DNA from 4 places in the Cupriavidus sp. 01L46 genome. Region 3 is predicted to be linked to each of the others. Evidence: predicted binding sites of a transcription regulator. Region 3 holds the regulator's gene; each other region holds the start of a gene.

What was found. The regulator sigma-54, encoded in region 3, starts transcription at its own class of promoters, with help from an activator protein. The targets are predictions, from matches to a motif close to TGGCANGNAANCTGCTTT.
Region 1: the regulator sigma-54 is predicted to act here: its motif matches at 2,550-2,567, upstream of AC1DS3_RS11365 (pilin).
Region 2: the regulator sigma-54 is predicted to act here: its motif matches at 2,094-2,111, upstream of fae (formaldehyde-activating enzyme).
Region 4: the regulator sigma-54 is predicted to act here: its motif matches at 3,588-3,605, upstream of AC1DS3_RS06220 (ATP-NAD kinase family protein).

Annotation. Positions count from the first base shown of each region.
Region 1 is NZ_JBFTSF010000048.1:33,053-37,424, reverse strand. Features, by position in the region: gene AC1DS3_RS11370 (PglL family O-oligosaccharyltransferase) at 23-1,894, opposite strand; gene AC1DS3_RS11365 (pilin) at 2,006-2,461, opposite strand; gene AC1DS3_RS11360 (TerC family protein) at 2,845-3,540, opposite strand; gene sucD (succinate--CoA ligase subunit alpha) at 3,846-4,372, opposite strand, start outside.
Region 2 is NZ_JBFTSF010000067.1:48,045-53,100, reverse strand. Features, by position in the region: gene fba (class II fructose-bisphosphate aldolase) at 1-591, shown strand, start outside; gene AC1DS3_RS14405 (amino acid kinase family protein) at 836-1,426, shown strand; gene fae (formaldehyde-activating enzyme) at 1,511-2,023, opposite strand; gene AC1DS3_RS14395 (ATP-grasp domain-containing protein) at 2,175-3,335, opposite strand; gene AC1DS3_RS14390 (sigma-54-dependent Fis family transcriptional regulator) at 3,661-5,056, opposite strand, start outside.
Region 3 is NZ_JBFTSF010000045.1:27,511-40,448, forward strand. Features, by position in the region: gene mutM (bifunctional DNA-formamidopyrimidine glycosylase/DNA-(apurinic or apyrimidinic site) lyase) at 1-506, shown strand, start outside; gene AC1DS3_RS10750 (dynamin family protein) at 773-2,716, shown strand; gene mutY (A/G-specific adenine glycosylase) at 2,828-3,997, shown strand; gene AC1DS3_RS10760 (LON peptidase substrate-binding domain-containing protein) at 4,120-4,797, opposite strand; gene rapZ (RNase adapter RapZ) at 4,864-5,781, opposite strand; gene AC1DS3_RS10770 (PsiF family protein) at 5,901-6,233, opposite strand; gene hprK (HPr(Ser) kinase/phosphatase) at 6,421-7,392, opposite strand; gene ptsN (PTS IIA-like nitrogen regulatory protein PtsN) at 7,428-7,883, opposite strand; gene hpf (ribosome hibernation-promoting factor, HPF/YfiA family) at 8,266-8,616, opposite strand; gene AC1DS3_RS10790 (RNA polymerase factor sigma-54) at 8,666-10,141, opposite strand; gene lptB (LPS export ABC transporter ATP-binding protein) at 10,277-11,062, opposite strand; gene lptA (lipopolysaccharide transport periplasmic protein LptA) at 11,087-11,731, opposite strand; gene lptC (LPS export ABC transporter periplasmic protein LptC) at 11,786-12,412, opposite strand; gene AC1DS3_RS10810 (KpsF/GutQ family sugar-phosphate isomerase) at 12,428-12,938, opposite strand, start outside.
Region 4 is NZ_JBFTSF010000022.1:45,647-50,438, forward strand. Features, by position in the region: gene AC1DS3_RS06205 (acetoin dehydrogenase dihydrolipoyllysine-residue acetyltransferase subunit) at 1-336, opposite strand, end outside; gene AC1DS3_RS06210 (alpha-ketoacid dehydrogenase subunit beta) at 336-1,352, opposite strand; gene AC1DS3_RS06215 (thiamine pyrophosphate-dependent dehydrogenase E1 component subunit alpha) at 1,413-2,417, opposite strand; gene AC1DS3_RS06220 (ATP-NAD kinase family protein) at 2,429-3,553, opposite strand; gene AC1DS3_RS06225 (sigma-54-dependent Fis family transcriptional regulator) at 3,815-4,792, opposite strand, start outside.

The DNA of each region.
Region 1 (4,372 bases), on a different contig from region 3:
GCGCGGCGCAGCTTAGCAAGGCTCACTCCGGTTTGCGTTTGGCGCGCAGCTGCACCCAGTCGCAGAAATCCCGCGGCTGCGCCGCCGCGTCGACTTCGGCGCAGGCGCGGGCGAGCGCCGCGAACTGGTTAGCCTCGTCCCCCGCAAAGTAGAAGCGCAGGCGCTCCAGCCACGCCCGGGCCTGTACCGGGTCACCGGTCAGCGCCATCAGCCAGGCGGTGCGCGAGATCAGCGTCGGCGTCGGCAGCAGGTGTACGGCGGCGATATGGGGCCCAAGCAACCGCGCGGCGTTCTCCGGCGTGATCTTGGCCTCCTCGATTGCGTCCGACGCGGCAGCCTGCCGAAACCAGAAGTTCGGCATCGGCAATGCGGCCCGGCGCTCGGCACGGGCGTACTCGCGCGCCTCCGCACGGCGGTAGTCCTGCCACATTGTCGTCAGGATGGCTGCCGCCACGCCGGCGAATGCCAGGCCCGCCAGCACGGCAAACCCGCGCGGCACGCGCAGGCGGCCGAACCCCGACGGCTCCAGCCAGCCCAGCATGAAGCAGAACGGCAGCACGAAATACAAGTAGTGCAGCGGGTACTCCAGCATCGAATGCGCGCACAGCATCGCCAGCCAGGTCAGCACCAGCCCCGTCTGCGCGCGCTCGCGCGCGTCCCCGCGCCACAAGCGCTGGCGCGCCACGCGCCATAGCCACGCCAGCAGGCTCAGGAACACGCCCGCCGCGCCGATCACGCCCATCTTGGCCAACATATCCAGCACGGCATTGTGCGCATGCAGCGACATCTCGACTTTCACGCCCACCCGCGCGAGCTGCTGGAACTGCGCCCAGCCATACTCACCCCAGCCCACCCCAAGCCACGGATGGGCGCGGAACATCGCCCACGCGTGCGTCCACATCGCGGCGCGCCACGAGAGCTGGTCGCCCCCCTGCATCTGCGCKACGGTATCGAAGAGGCGCCAGTCCATTGCCTGCCCGGCGCTCTTGATCGCCGGCTGCAAGAGCAGCAGCAAAACCACCATGGCCACCGCGGCAAACACCAGCCCGGCGGGACGCCGCATGGGGTTGCGCCCGGCGTGGCCAGCGCGCTGCATGGCGCCTGCGAATCCGCCCAGCTCACCGGTGCTGCCAAACGCCGCCCCGCCCCGCGCCATCCAGGCAGCCACCAGCGCATAAACCGCCGCCAGCCCCACATGCAACACACCGGTGCGCGAGCCGGACAGCACGATCCCGCTCACCAATAGCACCGCCGCCGCCAGCCAGGCCGGCACCCGCAACCACCCGCGCGCCGCCAGCCAGACCGCCGCCGCCAGCGCAATGCCCGCAACCGTAGCTTGGTGATTGGGCTGGTTCAGGTTGCCCCACAAGCGGCGGTTGTCATCGTAAAAGTAAGTGGACACCATCCCCAGCGTGTCGGGCTCCAGGCCAAACACCTGCACCCATTGCGCCAGCGTGCCCAGCAACCCCGCCACCAGCCAGGCGATGGCCAGCACATCCACCATCGCCTGCCGCTCCACGGACGACGCAGCACGGCCCTGGCGCCAGGCAGCCCACATTACCGCCGCGCCCAGCGCCAGCGAGAGTTCGGTCAGCAACCGGCTGCCCGACACATCGGCCATGCCGGTCAGCGTTTGCGTGATGCCGGTGGCGATCAGCCAGAGGGGAAAGAGGACGATCCAGGGGAACTGGGCAGGGGCGGCCTGGTAGGCCGTGCTCCTGCCCTGCCGCTGTGCCGAGGCGCCCAGCACGATGACGGCAAGCACGAACAGCAATGCGGAAGTCCATTCGCCGTAGAAGGTGGCGAGGGGGAGCGTGTGCCGGGAGACCAGCAGCGGTAGCGTGACGGCTACGGCCAGGAAGCTGAGAGGGATGGCTGACCGGGAGGGCAGCATGTGGGGTGCCTTGTTATGCCTTATTGGCAAAAGGCGGATGATAGCTTGGGGAGCGGGGAAAGAAAAAGCGCCCGAAGGCGCTTCTTGGTAATTAAAGCAAACCTAAAGTCGTTAAACGCCAGTTTGCGCCTTGCTGCAGGTCGTAGTGGCCAGTGTCCAACTCACTGAGGTGGCCGCAATGGCAGGCGTAACGGTCACCACGCAAGAGCCCACTGCAGCCGTACCAGTGATCGTGATCACTCCTCCGGTATAGGCAACGCTAGCTGCGTACTTAGATGCAGGCACCGTGGCAAATCCACCACCTGCCGTACTTCCCAAACCGGCAGCGCCCAATGCATCGCACGGTGCGGCGGCAGCGCCCGCAGCTTGGACATTATTTTGAACGCACTCTGCAATAGCCTGCTTCAACGAGGCGATGGAAGTAACATTCTCCGTCCAACGAGCACGCGTCACATAGTCCTGATATTGCGGAATAGCAATCGCCGCCAAAATACCGATAATCGCAACCACGATCATCAGTTCGATCAGCGTGAAGCCCTTCTGGACTCGGCGGCCCAGTTTTTTCATTTGTTGCACCCGTTGTTGCATGATTGACCCCTCGAAGGAATTTTAGATACAAATCGAAACATTCTGTTTCATGTGATGCCGTCAGTTCTTAGCACTTAGCGTGCCAGCGCCGGCAAGTCTTGATGTCTCGTCGGCGAGTGACAATTTTCGCCACTTCAGGCCCTTCCGGGTGTTGATCCCGCGCAAATTTTGTCACCAAGTATGACGCAGAGGGTCAGTAAGTCGATGTTTTAGCTTAAGTCAGTCTGAAATCGCACTGACATCACGGCCATTTCCGCGCCGTGGTCTGCGCGGCAACCCAAAAAACAAAACGGGCAGTTCCCGGGCCGCCCGTTTTTCCGGCGGCGCCCCCGACGGGGACCCCACCTACCCGACAAAGTGCGTCAGGCCGTCTGTGGCGCTCGCTTATTCAGCAGCTTGCCAACCACCACCACCAGCGCGGCGCCGATCACGCCGAACACCAGGTGGGCATGRGGCACGTGCATCTCGAACCATGCGGCGTCTACCGGGTCGCTGACCAGCATTTCACCGGCCAGGTAGCCCAGCAGCGCGGCGCCCAGCACGATGATGATGGGGAAGCGGTCCATGACCTTGAGCAGGATGGTGCTGCCGAACACGATCAGGGGGATCGACAGGCCCAGGCCCAGGATCAGCAGCATCAGCTGGCTGCCTTCCGGTCCCTTCTGCGCCGCGGCGGCCACGGCCACCACGTTGTCGAGCGACATCACCAGGTCGGCGATCAGGATGGTGCGGATCGCGGCCCAGATGTTGTCCTTGGCCGAGTGGCCTTCTTCGTCGTCATCGCCGGTGAGCAGCTGCACGCCGATGTAGACCAGCAGGATGGCGCCGACGATCTTCAGGTACGGCAGGCTCAGCAGCTTGACCGCGGCTACCGTCAGCACCACCCGCATGATGATGGCGGCGGCGCTGCCCCAGAAGATGGCCTTCTTCTGCTGGGCGGGCGGGAGGTTGCGGGAGGCCAGCGCGATCACCACGGCGTTGTCGCCGGATAGCACGATGTTGGTCAGGATAATGGATCCCAACGCGATCCAGAAAGCGGTGGAGGACAGCAGTTCCACGGTAAAGCTCCTCGAATTTCTTAAATTATGATTCTAACGCCACATGACACCGCCAAAAACTGCGGCGCCTGCGGAATTTCGGATGTCTGAGTCTTCAGACATGAAGATTTACCGTATCAAGCTTTCGATTCGGTTTCAATCGGCATGTCGCACACCTTGGGAGATACCCTAGGTAACGGTACTCCAGAATGACATGCCCCCGCACGCAGGCGGGGGCATGGAGAGCCGGTGTGCGGTCGCAGTCATGCGAGCGCGCCGGCTCCGGCAAGCTTTCCCGCCCGGAGGCGGGAGGCTGCAAATCGGTATTACAGGATCGACTTGAGCAGGCGAGCCATTTCCGACGGGTTCTTGGTGACCTTGATACCGCAGGCTTCCATGATTTCCAGCTTGGCTTGCGCCGTGTCGGCACCGCCCGAGATCAGCGCGCCGGCGTGGCCCATGCGCTTGCCCGGAGGCGCGGTCACGCCAGCGATGAAGCCAACCACCGGCTTCTTCATGTTTTCCTTGATCCAGTAAGCCGCGTTGGCTTCGTCCGGACCACCGATTTCGCCGATCATGACCACGGCGTCCGTTTCGGGATCGTCGTTGAACATCTTCATGATGTCGATGTGCTTCAGGCCGTTGATGGGGTCGCCACCAATGCCCACTGCCGACGACTGGCCCATGCCCAGCGCGGTCAGCTGACCGACTGCTTCATAGGTCAGCGTGCCCGAGCGCGACACCACGCCGATGCGGCCCTTGCGGTGGATGTGGCCCGGCATGATGCCGATCTTGATTTCGTCAGGCGTGATCAGGCCCGGGCAGTTCGGTCCCAGCAACAGGGTCTTCTTGT
Region 2 (5,056 bases), on a different contig from region 3:
GAAACCGGGCAAGCCGGCGAGGAGGATGGCGTTGGTGCCGCTGGCATCCTGTCGCACGACATGATGCTGACCGACCCGGACCAGGCGCGCGACTTCGTCGCCCGCACCGGCGTGGATGCGCTGGCCATCGCCATTGGCACCAGCCACGGCGCCTACAAATTTTCGCGCAAGCCGACCGGCGACATCCTGGCGATGGACCGCATCCGCGAGATCCATCAGAAGATTCCCGACACCCACCTGGTCATGCATGGTTCCAGTTCGGTGCCGCAGGAGTGGCTGGAGATCATTCGCCAGTACGGTGGCGAGATCAAGGAGACCTATGGCGTGCCGGTCGAGGAAATCCTGCGCGGCATCAAGACCGGTGTGCGCAAGGTGAATATCGATACCGATATCCGCCTGGCAATGACCGGCGCCATCCGCAAGTCCCTCGCCGACGACCGCAGCGAGTTCGATCCGCGCAGGGCATTGCTGGCTGCCAAGAAGGGCGCCAAGAGCGTGGTGCGGTTGCGCTTCGAGGCGTTCGGCTGCGCCGGACAGGCATCGAAGATCAAACCGGTGCCGCTGGAAAAGCTGGTGCCGCGCTACCGCTAGGCGAGGCGAGCCGTCCCGCGTGCCCGGCAACGCGCCAGACCATCCCCGCACTATGGAGCGCGGGCGCGGGTCTGGCGCTCTGTCGTGTTGCACGGATCGATGTTCCGCGCGGGACAGCTTGTGCGCCATGCCTGTCGCAGACTGTCACCATGGCGGAGGTGCCGGCACCCCGCCTTGGGCCGCGCCGCGCTGGCACGGAACGTGAATGTGCCAAGGCGGATTCATCAGCCTTGGAGTGGCGGCTATGTGGGTAGTAAAACTCGGCGGCAGCCTTGGCCGCGACCCGTTGTTGCGCGAGTGGCTGCAGGAGCTGAGTGAGCTCGGCGGCGGCCGCATCGTGGTGGTGCCGGGAGGCGGCGGCTTCGCGGGGCAGGTGCGCGAGTACCGGGCGCAGTGGGCGTTCGACCATGTGGTGGCGCACAATATGGCGGTGCTGGCCATGGCCCAGTACGGGCTGATGATGCAGGGCATGTGCCCGGGCATGTCGCTGGCGGTGCACGAGAAAGACATCCAGGGCGTGCTGCGCAACGCCGGCGTGGCCGTGTGGGCACCGTTTTCGCTGTTGCGCGAGCAGGCCGACGAGATGACGCACCCAGGCGTCGGTTCGGACAGCATGGCCGCGTGGCTGTCGAACCGCCTCAACGCCGAGATGCTGCTGCTGGTCAAATCCACGCCGGCCGATGCCGGCCAGCCGGTGGAGCAATATGCCGCACAAGGGCTGGTGGACCGGCGCTTCGCGCATTTCACGCGTGGCGCGCCATATCCTATCGAATTTCTGCACAAGAGCGAGCTGGCGCGCATGCGCGAACTGCTGCTGCATCCGGCTGCCGGCTGACGGCTATTGGCGCCTGGCTACCGGCTACGGTGTGCGATGCTTGATGCGCAGGCCGGCCGCGGTCGGCCTGCGCATGTCCGCCGATCAGCTATGCGCAGCGAAAGGATGCGCTGAACTCTGCTTCTTGGCTACCACTTCGGCGGCGCTCGGCCAGCCCCCCACGGCGCGCTGGATCGCTTCGCGCGTGGCCTGGTAGTTGTAGTCCTGGATCTTGGTGTCGTCCTCGGCCTGCCAGTGGATGAACACGCCCACGCTGATAAACAGGTCGTCGGCTTCGGCGGCGGGAATGGTGCCGTCTTCCACGCTATCCGCCACCGCCATGGCAACGCCGCGCTGGGCCGGGCCGAACATCTGCACGGCCTGCTTGGCGCCCTTGATGGTGACCTTGTTGAACAGCACGGTATTGGGCTTGGCCTGCAGGTTCGGCGCCACCACGGCGAGCAACGAGGTGAAGCCGTCCTTGTTGTTGGTCAGCGCGTTGCAGAAGGCGGTCTCGGCAGCCGAGCCGCGCGGCCCAAGGATCAGGTCGATATGCGCGACCTCGTTGCCGTCGCCGACCAGCGATTCGCCAACACGAACACGATCGATTTTTGCCATTTGCGAGTCTCCCGGATAGAGGATGTTCAGGAAAAGAAAAGAAGGCGCAATGTGTCCCCCCGGGCTTTACCTAACACGTTCCATGCCAAGCCTGGGCACGGCGTGAAAGGCGGGTAGGAAGGACAGGGTCCGAGAGCGATAGGGGCTGCGATCATTGCGCCGGCGGCGGTGAGAGCGGCGCAGATGGATGACCGTCGCTCAGGCGTCTGTGCCAGACGCGTGCCTGAAGGGCCTCCGTCAGGCCGGCGGCGGAGACCGAGCAGAAGGGGTGGCCGGCAGCCACATAGCTGCCGGGAACGGGAATGTCGTGGCACCAGCCAGTGCGCATCAGCGCGACAGTGAGCGCGGCGTTGATCTGCGCGGGGTCTTGCGCAAAGACATGCTGGAAGCCGCGCACGCCGGTCTGCCGCGCCGCCGGTGGCTCGGGCGTTTCGCCGCGGCAGGCCTGCAGGTGCGCGTGCATCAGGCCAAGCGGATAGGCGTTGGTATAGAGCGCCATGCTGGCCGGCGGCCGCGGGTTCACTTCAAGCACCATGATGTCCGGCGCGTCGAACAGGAAGTCGATGCTGTTCAGGCCCACCAGGCTGGTTTCGCGCGCGATGCATTGGATGATCTCGACGAGACGCGCGGTGGTGCTTGCCGGCAGCATCGCTGGGCCTGCAGCGCCGTGGAACAGATAGGGGCAGTCGTGGTGCGAGCCGATGCGCTGCAGGCTGATGCCGACCAGGTGGACGCCGCGGCGGTGAGCAACAAATAGCGCGGACATCGGCAGGCCGGGTCCTTGCCGCTGGAAGTACCGAGTGCCGTCGGCGGCGTCGGCAGCGTTGGCATCTGCGCTGGCCAGCTGGCGGATATGCGAGCCGCCGGTGCCGCCGACAGCTTTGCACAGCCAGCCTGCCGGCTCGCGCGGCATCTCCATGGTGGTTTCCGGATGCGGAATGCCGAGCGCGGCCAGCAACCGGAAGAAGGCGCCGGGCTGCTTGACGCCGCGCACGGTGGCGGCACTGTTGCCGAGCAGCGGCACCAGCGCGTGGCCGGCGTCGAGCAGATCGGGTCGTTGTTCGAAGCCGCTACCGGCAACCCAGCCAAACGGATGCACGGTGTCGCGCAAGCGGCGCAGCGCGGCGAGCACGTGCTCGCCGTCGAGCGCCATCGACCCGGTGGCGCCGATCGGCTCCCAGCGCTGCGCGACATGCCGCGTGTCGGCATCGCCGAACAGGTCCAGTGCGGCCACGCGCAAGCCGGCTTGCGCTGCGGACTCGGCCATCATCCGCGATGACAGGGCGGCGACGATGAGGGTCTGGGAGGGCATGGTGGGTCAGGGTGGTTCGGTGGGCATTTCGCGCGCGGGGTCCGGCATATCGGCTGCGATGCCGGCGTCGGTGCCAGCGTCGATGTGGCGCTCGCATTCGCTACAAAAAGCAATCGGCATACCAAGCGAGCCACGCGCGTGGGATCGGGGGAGAATCGGGCCTGTTGCAAGCGTKGGGGCCTTGCACTGTCACGGCCATTGTTCCGCTTTTCGCACAGGCTGTCCCGCGTCCGGCGACGCCATTGGACAAGGGCGTGATCAGCAGGATAGGTAAGGGGCGCGAGGGGCTGCCAGCCCCCTCGGTGTGGCACGCAGGGCGGCGCCGCTACGATTGCTCGGACGTCTCGGCCTGCGCCAGGTTGATATGCAGCCGATGTATCTTGCGGTACAGCGTGTTCCGGCTGATGGAGAGCGAGCGGGCTACGGTGCTGACATTCCAGCGGTGCTTGTGGAGCAGGCCAAGGATGGTGTCGCGTTCGTTCAGTTGGATGGCATTGAACTGCGCCAGCGCCTTGGCTTCATCGTCTGGCATATTGGGCTGCGCCGCCATGGCCGGCTCGCGGGGCGCGCCGGCTTCCCCCGCGCCTTGCACGATTTCCGCCGGCAGGTGCTGGCAAGCGATGGTGTCGCCGTCGCACAGTGCCAGGGCGGTGCGCAGCACATGGCGCAACTGCCGGAGATTGCCGGGCCAGGGGTAGCGCAGCAGCGCCTGCACGGCGTCCGGCGCCAGCGTCGGTGCCTGGTCCGGCTCCGCCTCCTCGGCGAGGATGTGCTGCATCAGCGTGAGCCGGTCGGTGCGCTCGCGCAGCGGCGGCAGGCGCAACTCGATGCCGTTGAGCCGGTAGAACAAGTCTTCGCGGAACTGGCCGCTCTGCACCAGTTCGGCCAGGTTGCGGTGGCTGGCGCTGACCAGCTGGAAGTCGACCTTGACCACCGCCTCCGAGCCGAGCGGCGAGACCTGACGTTCTTCCAGGACGCGCAGCAGGCGGGACTGCAACGTCATGGGCATGTCGCCGATCTCGTCCAGGAACAGCGTGCCGCCGTTGGCCTGGATGATCTTGCCGCGCCGGCCTTCGCGCTGGGCGCCGGTAAACGCGCCGGCGCGGTAGCCGAATAATTCGCTTTCGATCAGGTTCTCCGGCAGCGAGGCACAGTTGATGGCGACAAAGGCGCGCTCACGCGCCGGGCTCATCTGGTGCAGGGCATTGGCGAAGACCTCCTTGCCGCTGCCGGTCTCCCCGTGCAGCAGGATGGGGATGCGCCGGGTGATCACGCGCTGCGCCAGCCGGACCTGCGCTTCCATCTGCGGGTCGCCAAAGGCCAGTCTGGTGGACGGTGCCACCGTGGCCGGGGCACGCGGGACAGCCGTCGGGGGTTCCACGCTGGCCGCTCGCGGCGCGGCTTGGGTGTTGGCCGCTCTCGCGCCGCCAATGGTGCCGCCGCTGGTGCCGAGGTTCGGCTGCTGGGCCACCATGAAGAAGCGGTTCGACGCGCTCGCGCGATAGACCGGCACCGGATGGAAGGAGTTGCGCGCGCACCGCGCCAGGATTTCGTCGAGCGAGGTCTTGAACAATTCGTCGATCTGTTTGCCGAGCAGGGCAGACAGCGAGCGAAAATCCAGCTGGAACAGCGCGCTGCGATTGGCTGCCAGCACCCTGCCGCTGTCGTCGATCGCGAGCTTGCCTTCGTGCAGCGTGTTGACGAGTTCGGGGCGGCTGTGG
Region 3 (12,938 bases):
GCGATCCGAGGCGCTTTGGCGCGGTGCTGTGGAGCCTGCTCGAAGAGTCGCAATTGCCGACCCATCCGCTGCTGAGCAAGCTCGGCATCGAGCCGTTCGACCCACGCTTCGACGGCGCCTGGCTCTATCGCCTGGGACGCGGGCGCAGCGCGGCCATCAAGACCGTGCTCCTCGCAGGCGACATCGTGGTGGGCGTGGGCAATATCTATGCTTCGGAAAGCCTGTTCGCCGCGGGTATCCGCCCCACCACGCCGGCCGGGCGCTTGTCGCTGGCGCGTTGCGAACGCCTGGCCGAGGCCGTGCGCGACACGCTGGCCCGCGCGATCGAGCGCGGCGGCAGCACTTTGCGCGACTTCGTCGGCAGCGATGGCAGCAGTGGCTATTTCCAGCTGGATTGCGCCGTGTACGACCGCGCCGGCCATCCATGCCGGGTCTGCGGCACCACCATCCGGCAGATCGTCCAGGGGCAGCGCTCGACGTTCTACTGCCCGAGCTGTCAACGTTGAGTGCGGCTCTCGTTGCGCAGGCCGTACGAGAGTGATGATTGCCTATCTTCTTGCGAATGTGGCGCCAACCCGATGGCCCGGCGCAACAGGGAAGGCGGCGGGCGACTCGAATTTCACAAAAATCCGCCGTAAACCTGTATCTTGAAGAACGTAAAAAAGTGTTACAAAGACACCATGTCACCGCCCGGGTGCCGGCCATCGGACATCAAGATGTCAGGCCTGCAGCGCCGCCGCGGGGGCTTTTCGCCAAGCCGATCCCAGTGCCAATGACAACCCTCGCCCTTCAATTCGAACAATACGGCGCCTGGAGAACCGGGGTACTCCACTCCCTGGCCGAATTCCGCTCCTGGCTGCAGCAGCACGATCTCTACGACGCCCAGGCCGACGAACGCGTCCAGCGCATCCAGGGCGTGCTCAAGAGCGACCGGCTCAAGGTGGCGTTCATCGCGGAGTTTTCGCGGGGCAAGAGCGAGCTGATCAACGCGATTTTCTTTGCCGACTACGGCCGTCGCATCCTGCCGTCTTCCGCCGGGCGCACCACGATGTGCCCGACCGAGCTGCGCTACGACGAAGCCGAGGCGCCGTGCATCCGGCTGCTGCCGATCGAGACGCGCCTGCAGGAAGCTTCCACCGCCGATTTCCTTGACGTCGATGCGCACTGGCATACCGTGCCGCTCGACCCCTCGTCGCCCGATGGCATGCTGGATGCATTCCGGCACGTGGTCGAGACCAACCGTGTCACGCGCGAGATGGCCGAGTCGCTTGGCCTGTACAACGAGAACGATCCCGACGCCGCCTACGCGCTCGATGCCGATGGCATGGTCGAGATTTCCCGCTGGCGCCACGCGGTCATCAACTTCCCGCATCCGCTGTTGCGCCAGGGCCTGGTCATCCTCGACACGCCGGGCCTCAACGCGATTGGCACCGAGCCCGAACTGACGCTGCGCCTGATCCCGGACGCGCATGTCGTGGTGTTCATGCTGGCGGCCGACGCGGGCGTGACCAAGAGCGACCTCGACCTCTGGCGCAGCCATGTGAGCGCAGGCCACCGCAAGGGATGCCTGGCGGTGCTCAACAAGATCGATGGCCTGTGGGACCCGCTCAAGTCGCCGGCCGAGACCGCGGCCGAGATCACGCGCCAGGTCACCACCAGCGCTCATGTGCTGGGCATCGACGAGTCGCGCGTCTACCCGGTGTCGGCGCAGAAGGGCCTGGTGGCCAAGGTCACCAACGATGACGACTTGCTGGCGCGCAGCGGCCTGCCGCAATTCGAGCACGTGCTGTCTGACCAGCTGATCCCGCAGCGGCGCGAGATCGTCGCTGACCAGGTGCAGCGCTCGGTGGAGGAGATGGCGCGCGGCGCGCAGCAACTGCTGCAAAGCCGCCGCCGCAGCATCGTCGAGCAGTTGTTCGAGCTGCGCGGGCTGCGCGGCAAGAACCACGCGATGGTCAAGCACATGCTGATGCGCGTGCAGTCGGAGAAAGAAGAGTTCGAGCAGAGCATCGCCAAGTTCCAGGCCCTGCGGCTGGTGTTCGGGCGCCATAGCGCGGACATCATCAAGAGCCTGCAGCTGCGCGACGTGCGCCGCACCATGCGCGAGCGCCGCGAGCAGATGAAGGAGCGTTTCTTCTCGCGCGGCATGCGCGAGGACATGGACGCCTTGTTTGCGCGGCTTGGCGAACTGGTCAGCGAGGCGGACCAGAAGATCGCCCAGCTCCACCAGCTCACCGACAGCATGTACCGCCGCTTCAATGCCGAGCATGGCTTTACGCTGCCCGCGCCGATCCAGTTCGTCACCGCGCGCTACGTCAACGAATTGCAGCAGACGCTGGCGTTGGCCCACACGCACTTCGGCGCCATGAACATGCTCACGCGCTCGCGCCCGCAGCTGGTGCAGAGCGCGTTTTCCACCATCGCCACCCGCGTGCTGGAAACCTTCCGCGATCTGAACCGCGATATCGAGATCTGGCTCAAGTCGGTGATGACGCCGCTGGAGGCGCAGGTGCGCGAGCACCAGAAACAGTTGCGCCGCCGGGTCGATTCGATCGAGCGCATCCACGAGGCCACCGACACGCTCGAGAGCCGCATCGCGCAGCTCGAGGAAGTGCTCAACGGCCTGGACGATCGCAGCGGGCGCATCGAGTCCTTCTCCAGGCGGATCCTGCAGCCGGACGCCGACGAGGGGCAGCTCAAGGCGTTCGCGGCCTGAAGCGCGGCCTGAAGTGTGGCCGGCGGCGAGTGCCGGTGGCGGCGAAGCGGTATCATGACGCGCCGCCGCCTCCGGCGCTGTTGCTGTGTTGCCTTACCCGTCACGTACCCGATGCCCCGCAAGCCCGCTGCTTCTCCTGCCGTTTCATCCGATCTTTCCCCCGCCGTGGTTCCTGCCGATTTCGCCGCGCGCGTGGTGGGCTGGCAGCGCGTGCACGGGCGCCATGACCTGCCGTGGCAGAACACCCGCGACCCTTACCGTATCTGGTTGTCCGAGATCATGCTGCAGCAGACTCAGGTCAGCGCGGTGATCGAGTATTTCCAGCGTTTCGTCGGCCGGCTGCCAACCGTGGCCGCATTGGCCGAGGCCAGCGCGGATGAGGTGATGGCGCTGTGGGCCGGGCTTGGCTACTACTCGCGCGCGCGCAACCTGCACCGCTGCGCCAAGGCCGTAATGAGCGAGCATGGTGGTGTGTTCCCGACCGACCCCGAGGTGCTGGTGACGCTGCCCGGCATCGGCCGCTCCACCGCGGCAGCCGTGGCGGCGTTCAGCGCCGGCGTGCGCTCGCCGATCCTGGATGGCAACGTCAAGCGCGTCTTTGCGAGGTTCTTTGGCATCCATGGCCATCCCGGCGTCAAGGCGGTGGAGAACCGCATGTGGCAGATTGCCGATGCGGTCCTGCCCGCCAAGGGGCCGGCGCAAGCCGAGGACATGGTGTCCTACACCCAGGGCGTGATGGACCTCGGCGCCACTGTCTGTTCGCGCGGCAAGCCAGCCTGCCTTGCCGCCGCCGCGTCGTGCCCGCTGGCCAGCGACTGCGTGGCGCGCCGCGACGGGCTGACCGGCGTGCTGCCCACGCCGAAGCCGCGTGCCGCCATTCCCGAGCGCAGCACCGTGATGCTGCTGGTCCGCCGCGGCCGCGAGGTCCTGCTCGCACTGCGCCCGGACAGCGGCATCTGGGGCGGGCTGTGGAGCTTGCCCGAAATGCCGGTCGATACCGTGCCCTTCGATGCGGAACTGGCCGAAGACGCTGCGTTGGAACGCGCCCGCGAATTCGGCAATCCCAGCACGGCCAATATGGTCGGCGAGCTCACCCACGTCTTCACCCACTTCCGCTTGCTGATCCGCGCCATTCGCGTCGACGTCACCGGCCTCACCGCGCGCGATGCCGCCAACGGCCCCGCGCTACGCTGGCTGTCACTGGACGATCTGGATGCGTTAGGCACGCCCGCGCCGGTGCGCAAGCTGCTGGAGGCGCAAGCCCAAGGCGGATTGTTTTAACGTTGCTTAGAGGCCATTTCAAAAAGATTCTGGCGTCGTTGCGCGGCCTTGGCCGATCCAGCTGTACTGTCTGCGGCCGCGCGCCTAGCCAGAACCGCTTCGCTTCATTTTGAAACGGCCTCTTAGAGGATGTGGTGCTGGTGCATGTATTTATGCACGATCTCGATCCGCATGCCCGCGTCCGGCAGCGCCATCAGCATCTGCTTGGCCTTGAGCGGCACCGGCAAGAACTCGCACAGCCGATTGGCCACCCAGCTGGGGTCATCCCACAGGAACGGCTCGCTGAAAGGCAGCTCGCCCGGATGCTCGGCATGGAGCGAGGCAACGATACGCCGCAGCACGGCCAGGCATTCGCCCAGTAGCTCGAGCTTGCAGTCGATGATGTCGGGCGGCAGCAATTCCGCCTGGCCGACCAGCAAGCCGTCGGGGCTCACGCTGTGGCCCAGCAGCCGGAAGCGCTGGCGGCCGCGCGCGCTGATCAGCAGCACGCCCAGTTGCTCCATATTGCAGTCGATGATGTCGGCCAGGCAGCCGATCGTCTCGGGCATGGTGGGCTCGTCCTGGCGGGCGACCTCATTGCCGCTGGCGATCAGGCAGACACCGAAGGGCGAGCGATCGCGCATGCAGGTGCGCACCATGTCCACGTAGCGCGCTTCGAACACGCGCAGTGGCAGCAGCCCATCGGGAAAGAGTACGGTATGCAGCGGAAACAGCGGCAGGCCATCCAGCGTAGGCCCCGCCGAGGTGCTGTGCGAGGCGGAGAATGAAGTGGATGAGCCGGGTGTGGCGGGTGAGGACATGCTGAGCCAGCAAAGGTTTCGGGCGAGAATTGCCGAGCCTGACCGCGAAACCTGGCGGTGCGGTGTTTAGCCGCCCGGCGCGAGCTCGCGGTGTCTCACCAGCACATTACCATGGGCACGAAAATAGTTGGCAAGTCTTTCCGCGATGTACACGGAGCGATGCTGCCCGCCAGTGCAACCGATTGCGACGGTCAGGTAACTGCGATTGTCAGCGATGAAACTTGGCAGCCACTTTTCCACATAGGCGCGTATGTCCTCGGCCATGGCCAGCACCATCGGCTGGCTTTGCAGGAAGTCGATCACGGGCTCGTCGCGGCCGGTCAGCGGGCGCAGCGCCAGGTCGTAATAGGGGTTGGGCAGCGAGCGCACGTCGAACACCAGGTCGGCGTCACTGGGCACGCCGTGCTTGAAGCCGAACGACTCGAACAGTAATGTGAGCTTGAGGTCATCGCCGCGCACGAATTCCTTGATCCACGCGCGCAATGTATTGGTGCGCACATTGCTGGTGTCGATGCGGTGCGCAGCCTCCGCCAGCGGGCTCAGGAGCTCGCGCTCCATCTCGATGGCCTCGATCAGCGAGGTGTCGTTGAGTGCGGCCTCGGCGGTACTGTCGGCGAGATTCTCGTTCTTGGGATTGGCCGAGAGGCTAGCCATGGCTGCGCGCATCGACAGCGGATGGCGCCGCCTTGTCTCGGAATAACGCTGCACCAGCGCATCGGTATTGGCGGTCAGGAAGACCACCCGGACCTGGTGTTCGGAGGCGAGGTCGCGCAGCGTGCCGGGCAGCTTGTCCAGCGATTCGCGGCTACGGATATCGGTGGCGACGCCCAGATGGGTGTAGCCCTGCGCCGCCAGGTACTGGGCCAGCTCCGGGATAAACTGCGCCGGCAGGTTGTCGACGCAGTAGTAGCCCGCGTCTTCCAGTACGTTCAAGGCAACGGATTTGCCGGAGCCGGAGATCCCGGTGATAAGTATGATGCGCATAGCACGACAAGCATAACATCAGGTGATGACGCCGTCATGACGGCGCCGTGCCAGCAAAAATGGCGAACCGAAAAGGTTCGCCATTTTTACACGTCCGCGCCGCAAATGATGCCGGTAGCTTACTTGGACAAGCAGTCGCTCATGAAGGCTTTGCGTTCATCGCCCTTCTTGCCGGTGGCCTGGGCGTTGCAGGTCTTCATCTTTTCCTGCTGGCTGTTCTTGGCGGGTGCGGCCGCGGGCTTGTTGGACAGGCAATTGCTCATGAAGGCCTTGCGCTCGTCGCCCTTCTTGCCGGTGGCCTGCGTGTTGCAAGCCTTCATCTTGTCCTGCTGGGTGTTAGCTGCAGCGGGTGCGGCTGCGGCAGCGGGTGCCGCGGCCGGTGCATTCTGGGCGAAGGCGCCGGTGGCAAAAAGCGGGGCTACCAGCACGCACATCGCGATCAATTTTTTCATGCTTGCTCTCCTGGCTGTGGAAAACTTCATGGCTGCTGGCCTGTCGGCTCGGCAACTCGGGCTGGGCCCAATGCCCATTACTGCACAAAACGGCCTATGCCCCAATCGCGTTGACCATTGAAGCGCGGCCGGATGTAAGCAATTGAAAACGGCCCCGTCGTGGTCGCATGACGTGGGCCTGCCAAGCCTAGAGTAGCCTGCCCTGGCCCCGCGATGCGACATCGGCCTGCATCGCGGCGCGCTGGCGGTCCATGAAGTCGCGCAGCGTGTCGATGCCGCGCAAGCGCAGGATGGTGTTGCGCACGGCGGCCTCGACCAGCACGGCGAGATTTCGGCCGGCCGCCACCTGGATCTTGACCATGTGGATAGGCAGGCCGAGCACGTCGAGATACTGGGAGTCCAGCGGCAGGCGCTCGAATTCGCCATCGTTGCGGCGTACCAGCTGCACCACCAGCTTGAGCTTCATCTTGCGGCGTACCGCAGTCTCGCCAAAGATGGTCTTGATGTCGAGCAGGCCCAGGCCGCGCACTTCCAGCAGGTTCTGCAGCAGCGGCGGGCAGCGGCCCTCAATGAAGTCCGGCCCGAGGCGCACGAAATCGACGGCATCGTCCGCCACCAGCCCATGTCCGCGCGAGATCAGTTCCAGGCCGAGCTCGCTCTTGCCCAGGCCGGATTCGCCCATCACCAGCACGCCCATGCCGAGGATGTCGAGGAACACGCCGTGCATGGTTACGCGCGGCGCGGAAATGCGCGACAGATAGAGGCGCAGGTGATCGATCACCGCGGCCGAAGACACCGGCGTGGTGAACAGCGGGGTGGACGAGCGCGTGCAGCGCAGTTCCAGGTCGGGCGGCGGCTCCATGCCGTCGGCGATCACCAGGAACGGCGGCTCCAGCAGGATCAGCTCGCCCATCTGGCGCTTGCGCATCTCGTCATCGAGGCGCTGGTAATACGTGATTTCGGGCTTGCCCAGCACCTGGATCCGGTTCGGGTGGATCAGGTTCAAGTGGCCGACGAGATCGGCCGCGGACGTGGCTTCACGCGCAAACTCGACATCGAAGGCGCGGTCCGCACCCTCCAGTCCTGCTACCCAGGAGAGTTTGATATCGGCTGCGTTGTCGTCGAAGATCGACTGCGAGGTGACGCCAGTGAGTTCCATTCGGGTGCTTTCAGGGGCGGGCTTTCAGTGCCGGATCAAGGGTGCCATTGCGTCAGCAACTGGTGCACGTCGTCGGGGGTGGGCAGGGTAGCCAGTCCTTCGCGCATCTCGCGGTCGGACAGCAACTGGGCGATCTCGGAGAGAATTTCCAGATGCTGCTGGGTGGCCTGTTCGGGCACCAGCAGGAAGATCAGCAGCGCGACCGGCTTGCCGTCGGGCGACTCGAAGGGGATCGGCTCGGCCAGGCGCATGAAGGCGGCCAGTGGCTGCTTCAGTCCCTTGATACGGCCGTGGGGGATTGCAACCCCCGCGCCTAGGCCGGTGGACCCCAGCGACTCGCGGGCGAACAGGTTGTCGGTCACGGTCGCGCGCGCTACGCCATGGTTGTTCTCGAAGAGGAGCCCGGCCTGTTCGAACACGCGCTTCTTGCTGGTGACGCTGACGTCGAGGTTGATGTTGCCGGGTGGCAGCAATTTAGCCAAACGATTCATGTGGAATGCGCAGGGTTTTCTAGTAAGCAGGCCCGGGGCCAGGAGGCGTCCCGCCGGGCGGAAAGTGGATAAAAACCAAGGCCCGAGGTTTCCACCGGTTGTCCCCCATGCCGGTGTCGGGCGTCTGGCMATTATAGAGCAGGCCCGCTTCCGCTTTGTGCATTGCAATGGCCGATGCGCTCAAGCGGTGCTGCATGCACCGGAATGGCTAGGCCAGTCAACTATGTATTGCACAGCATACACCGGTACATATGCGTTGCGGAATCCCCTGTGTGCCCCGATTGGGTAGGCCGCAATGAAAAAGCCGCGCTCTGGGCGCGGCTTGATTCCATTTTTCAAGGGACTGACACCGACGGCCCGGTATGTGGGCCGTCAGGCACGGTCATTGCTGCATCTGCGATGCGGCCATCTGATACTTGACCGCTTCACGGTCGTGGCTCTGCACGCGATCCTTGTGGCGAATCACCTGCCGGTCGAGCTTGTCGACCAGTGCGTCGATAGCGGCATACAGGTCTTCATGATGCGCTTCGACAAAGATGTCCTTGCCCTTGAGATGTAGATTGATTTCCGCGTACTGCCGCCGGTCCTTTTCTTTTGTATTGTCGACAGAGAGCAGCACACTTACGCCAATGACTTGATCGAAATGCCTGACGATACGCTCCAGTTTCGTTTCCACGTACTCACGCAGAGGGGGCGTGATGTCCAAGTGGTGTCCACTGATCTTGAAGTTCATAGCGTTTCTCCTTCTGAAAGAGCTGCATCAGGCAGGCGATGCAGCTCGGCTACAAAGTCTTACGGAGATTGACCGCGGGAATCTTGAGCGCTTCGCGGTATTTGGCAACGGTACGCCGTGCTACCACAAAGCCTTGCTCGCCGAGCAATTCGGCAATCCGGCTGTCGGACAAGGGGTTCCTAGCGTCTTCGGCTCCTATCAATTGCTTGATCAACGCACGGATTGCCGTTGATGAGGCCGCGCCGCCGGTTTCTGTGGATACGTGAGAGCCGAAAAAATACTTCAGCTCGAAAGTCCCCATCGGCGTTGCCATGTATTTATTGGTAGTCACCCGAGAGATGGTGGACTCGTGTAAACCCAGTGTATCGGCAATCTCCCGCAAAACCAAGGGGCGCATCGCAATTTCACCGTGGGTGAAGAAGTTCTTTTGACGTTCGACAATGGCTTGTGCGACGCGCAATATCGTGTCGAACCTTTGCTGGATATTCTTGATCAACCAGCGTGCTTCCTGCAGCTTTTGCTGCAATCCGGCCGCGCCTGCATCGCCTTTTGCACCGCGCAAAATCTGCGCGTACATGTCGTTGATGCGTAGCCGCGGCATCACATCCGGGTTTAGGTGGGCGATCCATCCGCCGCTCAACTTTCGAACAAAAACATCGGGCACCACGAAATCCGCTTCTGGCCGGCTGTAGGCATGGCCGGGATAGGGCGCGAGCGAGCGGATCAGTTCATGGGCGGCCTTGAGTTCCGGCTCGTCCACTTGCAGCGCCTTTTTAAGGCGCGTGTAATCGCGCACCGCCAGCAGCTCGAGGTGGTTGGTGACGATGCTCAGCGCCAGTTCGCGCTGCGGATGCTTGAGCCTGCGCAATTGCAGCGCCAGGCACTCGGCGGCGTTGCGTGCCCCGACGCCCGGCGGATCGAAGCTCTGCAGCAGCGTGAGCACAGCCTGGATCTCGTCGACCTCGAACTCGAGCTCCTCCGGCAGCTCGCTGCAGATTTCCTCGAGCGTCGTGCTCAGGTAGCCATCATCGTCCAGGGATTCGACCAGAAAGATAGCCAGCCCCTTGTCGCGCAGGGAAATCTTGAGCGGCGCCAGCTGTTCCATGAGGTGTTCACGCAGCGTGGGCTCGGCGTCGCGCAGCTGCATCGGGGTCTTTTCGTCGTCTTCGCCTTGCGGGCGGCGGGCGAAGTCGTCCAGGCTCCAGTCGCTGCCGTAATCCTCGTTGCTGTCGGAGTAGCTGTCGTCGGCTTCGGGGGCGCCATCCGGGCGGTTCTCGCTGGTGCCCTGGCCATCGGCGGGCGCCGGCGCGGGCGCGCTCTGCAGGTTCACCGAGCCGTCCGAAGACACGCGCAACGGGCTGTCCAGCCAGTCGTTCTCACGCTCGAGCAAGGGGTTCTCGGTCAGCGCCTGTTCCACTTCCTGCTGCAGTTCAAGCGTGGACAGTTGCAGCAGCCGGATCGACTGCTGGAGTTGCGGCGTAAGCGCGAGATGCTGCGAGAGGCGGAGCTGTAGCGACGGTTTCATGCGACCTATTTTATGCTCAACTTCCGTACTGATGGAACGGAAATTGCTATCGCTGGTGTCGCTATGATCGTTTGAAGGATAAAAGGCGACACCGAAGCCGCCCGGGGGCCGATGCGCGGCAGGCGCCACGCGCCCTTACATGCGGAAGTTCTCGCCCAGGTAGACCTTGCGCACCGACTCGTTGGCGATGATGTCCTCAGGCTGCCCGGACGCCAGCACCGCGCCTTCGCTGATGATGTAGGCGTGGTCGCAGATGCCCAGCGTCTCGCGCACGTTGTGGTCGGTGATCAGCACGCCGATATTGCGTGCCTTGAGGAAGCTGACGATGCGCTGGATTTCGCCTACCGCGATCGGGTCGACACCGGCGAAGGGCTCGTCGAGCAGGATGAAGCGCGGCGCGGAGGCCAGCGCGCGGGCGATTTCCACGCGGCGGCGCTCGCCGCCGGACAGCGATAGCGCCGGGTTGTCGCGCAGGTGGGCAATCTGCAGGTCATCCAGCAGGGTGTCCAGCCGGCGCTCGATCTCGGCCTTGCCCAGGGGTTTGCCATCGTTGAGCTGCAGCTCCAGCACCGCGCGGATGTTCTCCTGCACATTGAGCTTGCGGAACACCGAGGCTTCCTGCGGCAGGTAGGACAGGCCCATGCGCGCTCGCTCATGGATGGCCAGGCCGCTGATGTGCTTGTCGTCGAGCACGATATCGCCCTCGTCCAGCGCCACCAGCCCCACGATCATGTAGAACGACGTGGTCTTGCCCGCGCCGTTGGGGCCCAGCAAGCCGACCACCTCGCCGCTCTTCACGTCGAGCGACACGTCCTTGACCACGGTGCGCGAGCCGTAGCGCTTCTTCAGGTGGCGCACGACCAGCGTGCTGCTGTCCTTCAGGGTGGCGGGCTGGGACGGTGCGGTTTGGGTAGCGGTCATGAAGGTGAAGTCAGAATCCGTGGGTCAGGGGTTGACGGGAGCCGTGGCCGGCTTGAGCGGCAGCGGGTTGGCTGCGGCACCGCTGGCGGGCTGCTCCTGGCGCGGCGACAGCACGGCGCGCACGCGGCCCGACGGGCTGCCCGCGGTCGCGTTCTCGGCGCCGCCGCTGGCCGTGTAGAACTCGTTGCGGCTGTCATAGGTGATCACCGCGCCGCGGATCTCGTCGACCAGCTTGGCGCCGGCCAGGCGAGCCATGCGGGCGCGCCCGATCAGCTTGGACAACTCCTGCTTGCCGTCATATTCGATGCGGTCGCCCCAGCCGTCGATGTACTCGTCGACGTTGTCGCGCTTCTGGCGGATATAGGCTTGCTTGCCGCCCTTAGAGGTCGCGACCGCGTACTGGTAGCCCTCGGGATCGGTACGGACTTCGGCCGCGTCGGATTTGAGCACCATGGTGCCTTTGGTCAGCACCACGTTGCCGGTCAGTACATAGACCTGCTTGACGTCATCGTAGCTGGCATTGTCGGCCTCCAGGACCAGCGGCTTTTCGCGGTCGGCCTTTTCGGCGCTGGCGGGCGCGGCCAGCGTGAGGCCAAGGACGGCGGCCAGCGTCAGCAAAGCGGCCGTGCTGCGGCGCAGACAGGACGAAGTCGTCGGGAATGGATTCATGTTGGCGTGATGGCGGTTGACGCGGGCGGCTGGTGCCCGCGGGCGGCTTCAGGGCTACTTCGCGGGACTTGCCGGCGGCGGCCCCGTGATGATGGTGCCGCGTACGTTACCCAGCAATTGTACTTCGCGAGTGACATTGTTGAAGACCAGGCCGTTGGCGGTCATCACCGACGGGCCGCGGGTCAGCTTGACAGCCTTGTCGGTCTTGACGATGTCATCGTTCACCAGCACCTGGAAATACTCCGAGGCGGCCGTCATCTGTGGGTCCTTGGCAGGCTCGGGGCCCTGGGCACGCACGATGAAGGCATTGCCGAACAGGTCGATGACCGAGCCTTCCGCGTTCATTGTGCCGCGATCGGAGTGGCCGGTGACGGGCGGACGGTCGATTTCGTAGGAGCGCATGGCCGGGCGCGTCACTTCGTAGGTCTGGTCGTCCTCGAAGTGGATCATCTTGTCGCCGGTGAAGCGCAGCTTGGTGTTGCCGTCCTCGGCAAGCTCGGTCGCGGAAAAACGGATCATGTAGTAATCCGGTTCATGCTTCTTGCCTACCGTCCCGGTGTCCGCTTCTTTCGGGGAGTTGACCTGCACCAGCCAGAAGGTGCTGCCCGCCACCAGTGCCATCAGCAGCAGGGGCAGGGCTCGCATGGCAAGCCGGCTCAGGGAGGACAGGATTTCCCGCATGGGCATGGGCTGGCCTCAGATGACCTTGGCGCGGGTCAGGTCGTGGATGTGGAGCGCGCCGACCAGGCGCCGCTCCGCGTCGACCACCAGCATCTGGTTGATGCGGTTCGCCTCCATCACCTGCACGGCTTCCACGGCCAGCTGGTCCGGCCCGACGGTATGCGGTGTGCGGTGCATGACCTCGCTGATGGGTACGGTCTTCCAGTCACGCGGGGTTTCGAGCAGGCGGCGCAGGTCGCCATCGGTGAAGACGCCGATCAGGCGGTCGTCCGGGTCCACCACCGCGGTCATTGCCATGCCTTTGCGGGTGATTTCCATCAGGGCCTGTGCCAGCGGCGTGCTCTCGCGCACCTTGGGCACCGCGTTGCCGCTGCGCATGACGTCGCGCACGTGGGTCAGCAGCTTGCGCCCGAGCGCGCCGCCCGGATGCGAGCGGGCAAAGTCTTCCTCGCCGAAGCCGCGGGCATCCAGCACCGCCACCGCGAGCGCGTCGCCCATCGCCAGTGCGGCGGTGGTGCTGGCGGTC
Region 4 (4,792 bases), on a different contig from region 3:
ATAGGCCGAGGCGGCGGCGCCCTCGTCTTGCTCATCGGCGGCGGGAGTTTCATAGGCGGCGACAAAGGCGTCGATGTCCGCGTCGCTGACCTCGGGCGGCGCCAGCACGCCCAGCAGCGCCTTGACCGGCAGGATGTCGCCCACGGCCGCCACCTTGCGGCGCAGGGTGCCGGCGTCCGGCGCTTCCACCGCGTTGGCGATCTTGTCGGTCTCCACGTCGAGGATGGGCATGCCGACCGTGATCTGCGCGCCTTGCTCGACCAGCCAGTCGTTGATCGTGCCTTCTTTCATCGACAAGCCCCATTTGGGCATGACGATCGGAGTGATCTCGGCCATCAGTGTTTCCCTCCTTTCACGGTCTTGCGCGCGGCATCGGCGATGTGCGCCGCGCTGGGGATGTACAGGTCTTCCAGCGCGGGCGAGAACGGCACCGGCGTATGCGGCGGGCAGACCATCTCGATGCCGGCCTTGAGCGCGCCGAAGGCGCGCTGCGCCACCTGTGCCGAGATGTCGGTGGCGATGTTGCAGCGCGGGCTGGCTTCATCCACCACCACCAGGCGGCCGGTGTTTTCCACCGACTCCAGCACGGTGTCGATATCCAGCGGCGAGAGCGTGCGCAGGTCCACGATCTCCGCTTCGATGCCTTCCTTGGCCAGCGTGGCCGCCGCCTCCAGCGCGCGGTGCACCATCAGGCCATAGGTGACGATGGAAACGTCCTTGCCGTCGCGCACGATATTGGCCTCGCCAAAGGGAATCGCGTACGAGTTCTCCGGCACTTCGCCTTCGAAACCATAAAGGTTCTTGTGCTCGCAGAAGATCACGGGGTCGTTGTCGCGGATCGCCTGGATCAGCAGGCCTTTGGTGTCATATGGCGTGCTGGGGCACACCACCTTGAGGCCGGGGATATGCGCGAACAGCGGCGTCAGCATCTGGCTGTGCTGGGCGGCCGCGCGGAAACCCGCGCCCACCATGGCGCGGATCACCACCGGTGTCTCGGCCTTGCCGCCGAACATGTAGCGGAACTTGGCCGCCTGGTTGAAGATCTGGTCGAAGCACACGCCCATGAAGTCGATGAACATCAGCTCGGCAATCGGGCGCATGCCGCAAGCCGCGGCGCCGATGGCCGCGCCCACATAGGCGGATTCGGACAGCGGGGTGTCCAGCAGGCGGTCGCCGTGCTTGGCGTACAGGCCCTTGGTCACGCCGAGCACGCCGCCCCAGGCGTCTTTCTCGCCGTCCGCGCCGGCGCCGCCGACGATGTCTTCGCCGAGCATGATCACGCTCGGGTCACGGGTCATTTCCTGGTCAATCGCTTCGTTGATCGCCAGCTTCATGCTTAATTTGCGGGACATGGTGTGGTCTCCTGATCGTGCTTTCTGTCGTTAGGTCTCGGAATGGCGGAGGTCGCGCGCTCAGTAGCTGACGTACACATCGGTCAGCAGGTCGGCGGGCGTGGGGAACGGCGCCGCCTTGGCCTGCTGCACGGCGTCCTCGATCAGTGCGGCAACCTGCTCGTCGATGGCCTTGAGTTCGTCCAGCGCGATCACGCCGGCCTGGGTCACGGTGGCGGTGAACTTCTTCAGGCAGTCCTTGTTGGCGCGGATGTCGTCGAGCTCGCCGGAGGCGCGATAGGTTTGCGCGTCGCCCTCGAAGTGGCCGTAGAAGCGGACCATCTTGCATTCCAGCAGGGCCGGGCCACCGCCTTCGCGGGCCCGCTTGATGACCTCGCCCGCCGCCTCATGCACCGCGAAGAAGTCCGTGCCATCCACCGTCACGCCGGGAATGCCGAAGCCGGCGGCGCGGTCCACGTAGCTGTCCACTGCCGTGCCGTAGTCGCGTGCGGTGGATTCGGCATAACCGTTGTTCTCGATCACGAAAATCACCGGCAGGTTCCACACCGCGGCCAGGTTCAGGCTCTCCAGGAACGTGCCCTGGTTGGATGCGCCGTCACCGGCAAAGGTGATGCCGATCTCGCCCTTGCCGCGGAACTTGGCGGCCAGCGCGGCGCCGCAGACCAGCGGCGCGCCCGCGCCCAGGATGCCATTGGCGCCCATMATGCCCTTGGACAGATCGGCGATATGCATGGAGCCGCCCTTGCCGTTGCAGGAGCCACCCTTGCGCCCGTAGATCTCCTTCATCATCGCCACCGGGTCAACGCCCTTGGCAATGCAGTGGCCGTGGCCGCGGTGGGTGCTGGCGATGCGGTCGCCGTCGCCCAGGTGGTGCAGGATGCCGACCCCGGCGGCTTCCTCGCCGGCGTAGAGGTGGACGAAGCCGGGAATATCGCCGCGCCCGAAGTCCACGTGCAAGCGCTCTTCGAAATCGCGGATGGTGCGCATCCTGCGATAAACGGCGAGCAGTTCCTGCTTGTCGAGGGGCAGCGTGTTCCCGGTGGTACCGGATGCGTTGGCTGTCATGTCTGTCTCCTTCATGGTTTTGTGGTGGCGGTAGAAAGCTCGGTGAGTGGCTGGGGTGGGGAATGYTGCTGTCGCCGAGGTGGCGGCGCGCGCCCGCCGCGCATCAATCCGGCGGCGGCGGCGTAGCGCATGCAGGCCGCCACGTCGATGCTCAGGAAGGCGCGCTCGCGCAGCGTCACGGTGACCTCGTCCTGCGGGCCGAACACCAGCTCGCGCTCGCCGTCCAGCGCGACGATGCCGGCGCGCTGGCGCACGCGGTGCGCTACACCGTCGGTCAGGCGCTCCCAGCCCGCGATGGGCACCGCGCGCAGCAGGCCCGGCGCAATCGGCGCGCGCAGCGCGAAGCGGCCTTCGCCGGGCGCGGCCAGCTCGATCGCCAGGCCGCCGGGCTCATGCCTGCCCACGGGTTCCAGCAAGCCGCCGATGGCGGACAGGCCAATCGCCTGCGGATCGGCAAAGGACACGTAGACCGCGCCCAGTGTCTCGGTCTTCCACAAGGCGCGCGCGCCGATGAAATGCTCGTGGGCGATCACCGCGTCGACCAGCGCGATGTCGTGGCGCACCTCGCCTTCGCCGGCAATCGTGATGTCGAGCCGCTTGTTGGCGGCCAGCGCATGCGCGGCGGGAATGCGGCCGCTGGCAAACAGCCCCGTGGCCAGCCCGGTGATGGTGGGCTCGCGCATTTCGGGGTAGGCGTTGTTGGTGCCGGTGGAGATGCCGGCAATCGGCACGTTGCCGCATTCGCGCACCACCGCGCGGTGGGTGCCATCGCCACCGAGCACGATGATGGCGGCAACGCCCGCCTCGCGCAGCATGCGTGCGGCCAGGAAGGTGTCGTCGACGCGCGCGGTGACCGGCATGTCAAGGTATTCCACGTCCGGCAGCGCGGCGTCCGGCCCCTGGCGGCGCGACAGGTGGCGCGCCAGCAGCACGCGCATGCCCTCGCGGTCCGGCATCATCAGCACGCGACCGACCCCGCAGGCAGCCAGCGCGGCCAGCAGGCGCAGCACGATATTGACGCGGTCGGCCAGTTGCAGCGTGTTGGCGTTGGCGATCACGCGGCGGATATCGCGCGCGGAAATCGGGTTGGCGATGATGCCGACCAGTGGCCGGTCGGCCAGCGCTTGCTCACCCATGCCTGTCTCCTGTCTTTCTGGTTATGACAGGCATATCGCAATGGCCGTGCCACCCCGCATCGGCACGCCGGAGACGGCAAAAACTCGGGATTACCCCAGGAAAAGACGGGGCGCGCAGGGACTTTGCGGGCCGTGCGCACGCCGCAGCGTGACAGGTGTCACAGCATCACGTGTACAGGGGGGTGAACAGGTGTAGCGGGGATCTCGCGCCGGGCAGGGAAGGCGGCGCGGGCGAGCCGCGCCGCCATGCTTGCCGGCTGGCTAGTGCGCCGCGTCGCGCTGGTTGGGCGACGCGATGCCGTAGCGCGCCATGCGTCGGTACAGCGTCATCCTGCTCACGCCGATCTGGCGCGCCACCGCGCTCAGGTTCCAGCCAGCCGCGCGCAGGTATTGCATCAGCAGCATGCCTTCCGGCGGCAGCTGGTGCGGGTCGAAGCCGGGGGCCGGCAAGGCCGGCGCGCTGGCGGCCTCAGTGGCCGCGCTGCCCGGCGGGACGCTGGCGAAAACCGCAAGCAAGCCCTGCTGCGGCATCCCCTCGCCAATCCCCTCCGGGAGATCCTCCACCTCGATGTGGCCGTCGTCACAGACCGCCCGCGCGTACTCCAGCGCATTGCGCAGCTCCCGCAGGTTGCCGGGCCAGCGGTGCGCGTGCAGCCGCGCGCGCGCCGCGGGCGACAGGCTCACGGTAGCTGGCTTGCCGCCCGCGTCCAGCATCTTGCCGATCAGCCAGTCCAGGTCCGTGCGCTCACGCAGCGGCGGCAGCATCAGCCGCGCGCCGTTGAGCCGGTAGTACAAGTCCTCGCGAAAGCGCCCGCTGCTCACCAGCTGGTCTAGCGGATGGTGCGTGGCGGAAATCACGCGCAGGTTGACCGGCACCGGGCGCGCCGCACCGATGGCAAGCACCTCGCCCTCGGCCAGCACACGCAGCAGGCGCGATTGCAGCTCGCGCGGCATGTCGCCGATCTCGTCGAGAAACAGCGTGCCGTCGTCAGCCTCCTGGATCAGCCCGCGCTTGGGCCGCGAACCCGCGCCCGAAAAGCTGTTGGGCAGGTGGCCGAACAGTTCGCTCTCGATCAGGGATTCGGGAATCGCCGCGCAGTTCACCGCCACGAAGGGGCCGTCGCGGCGCGTGCTGGCCTGGTGCAGGGCCTTGGCCAGGTACTCCTTGCCGCTGCCGGTCTCGCCGTTGATCAGCAGGTTGATGGGCGAATCCACCAGCTTTGCGGCCCGCAGCAATTG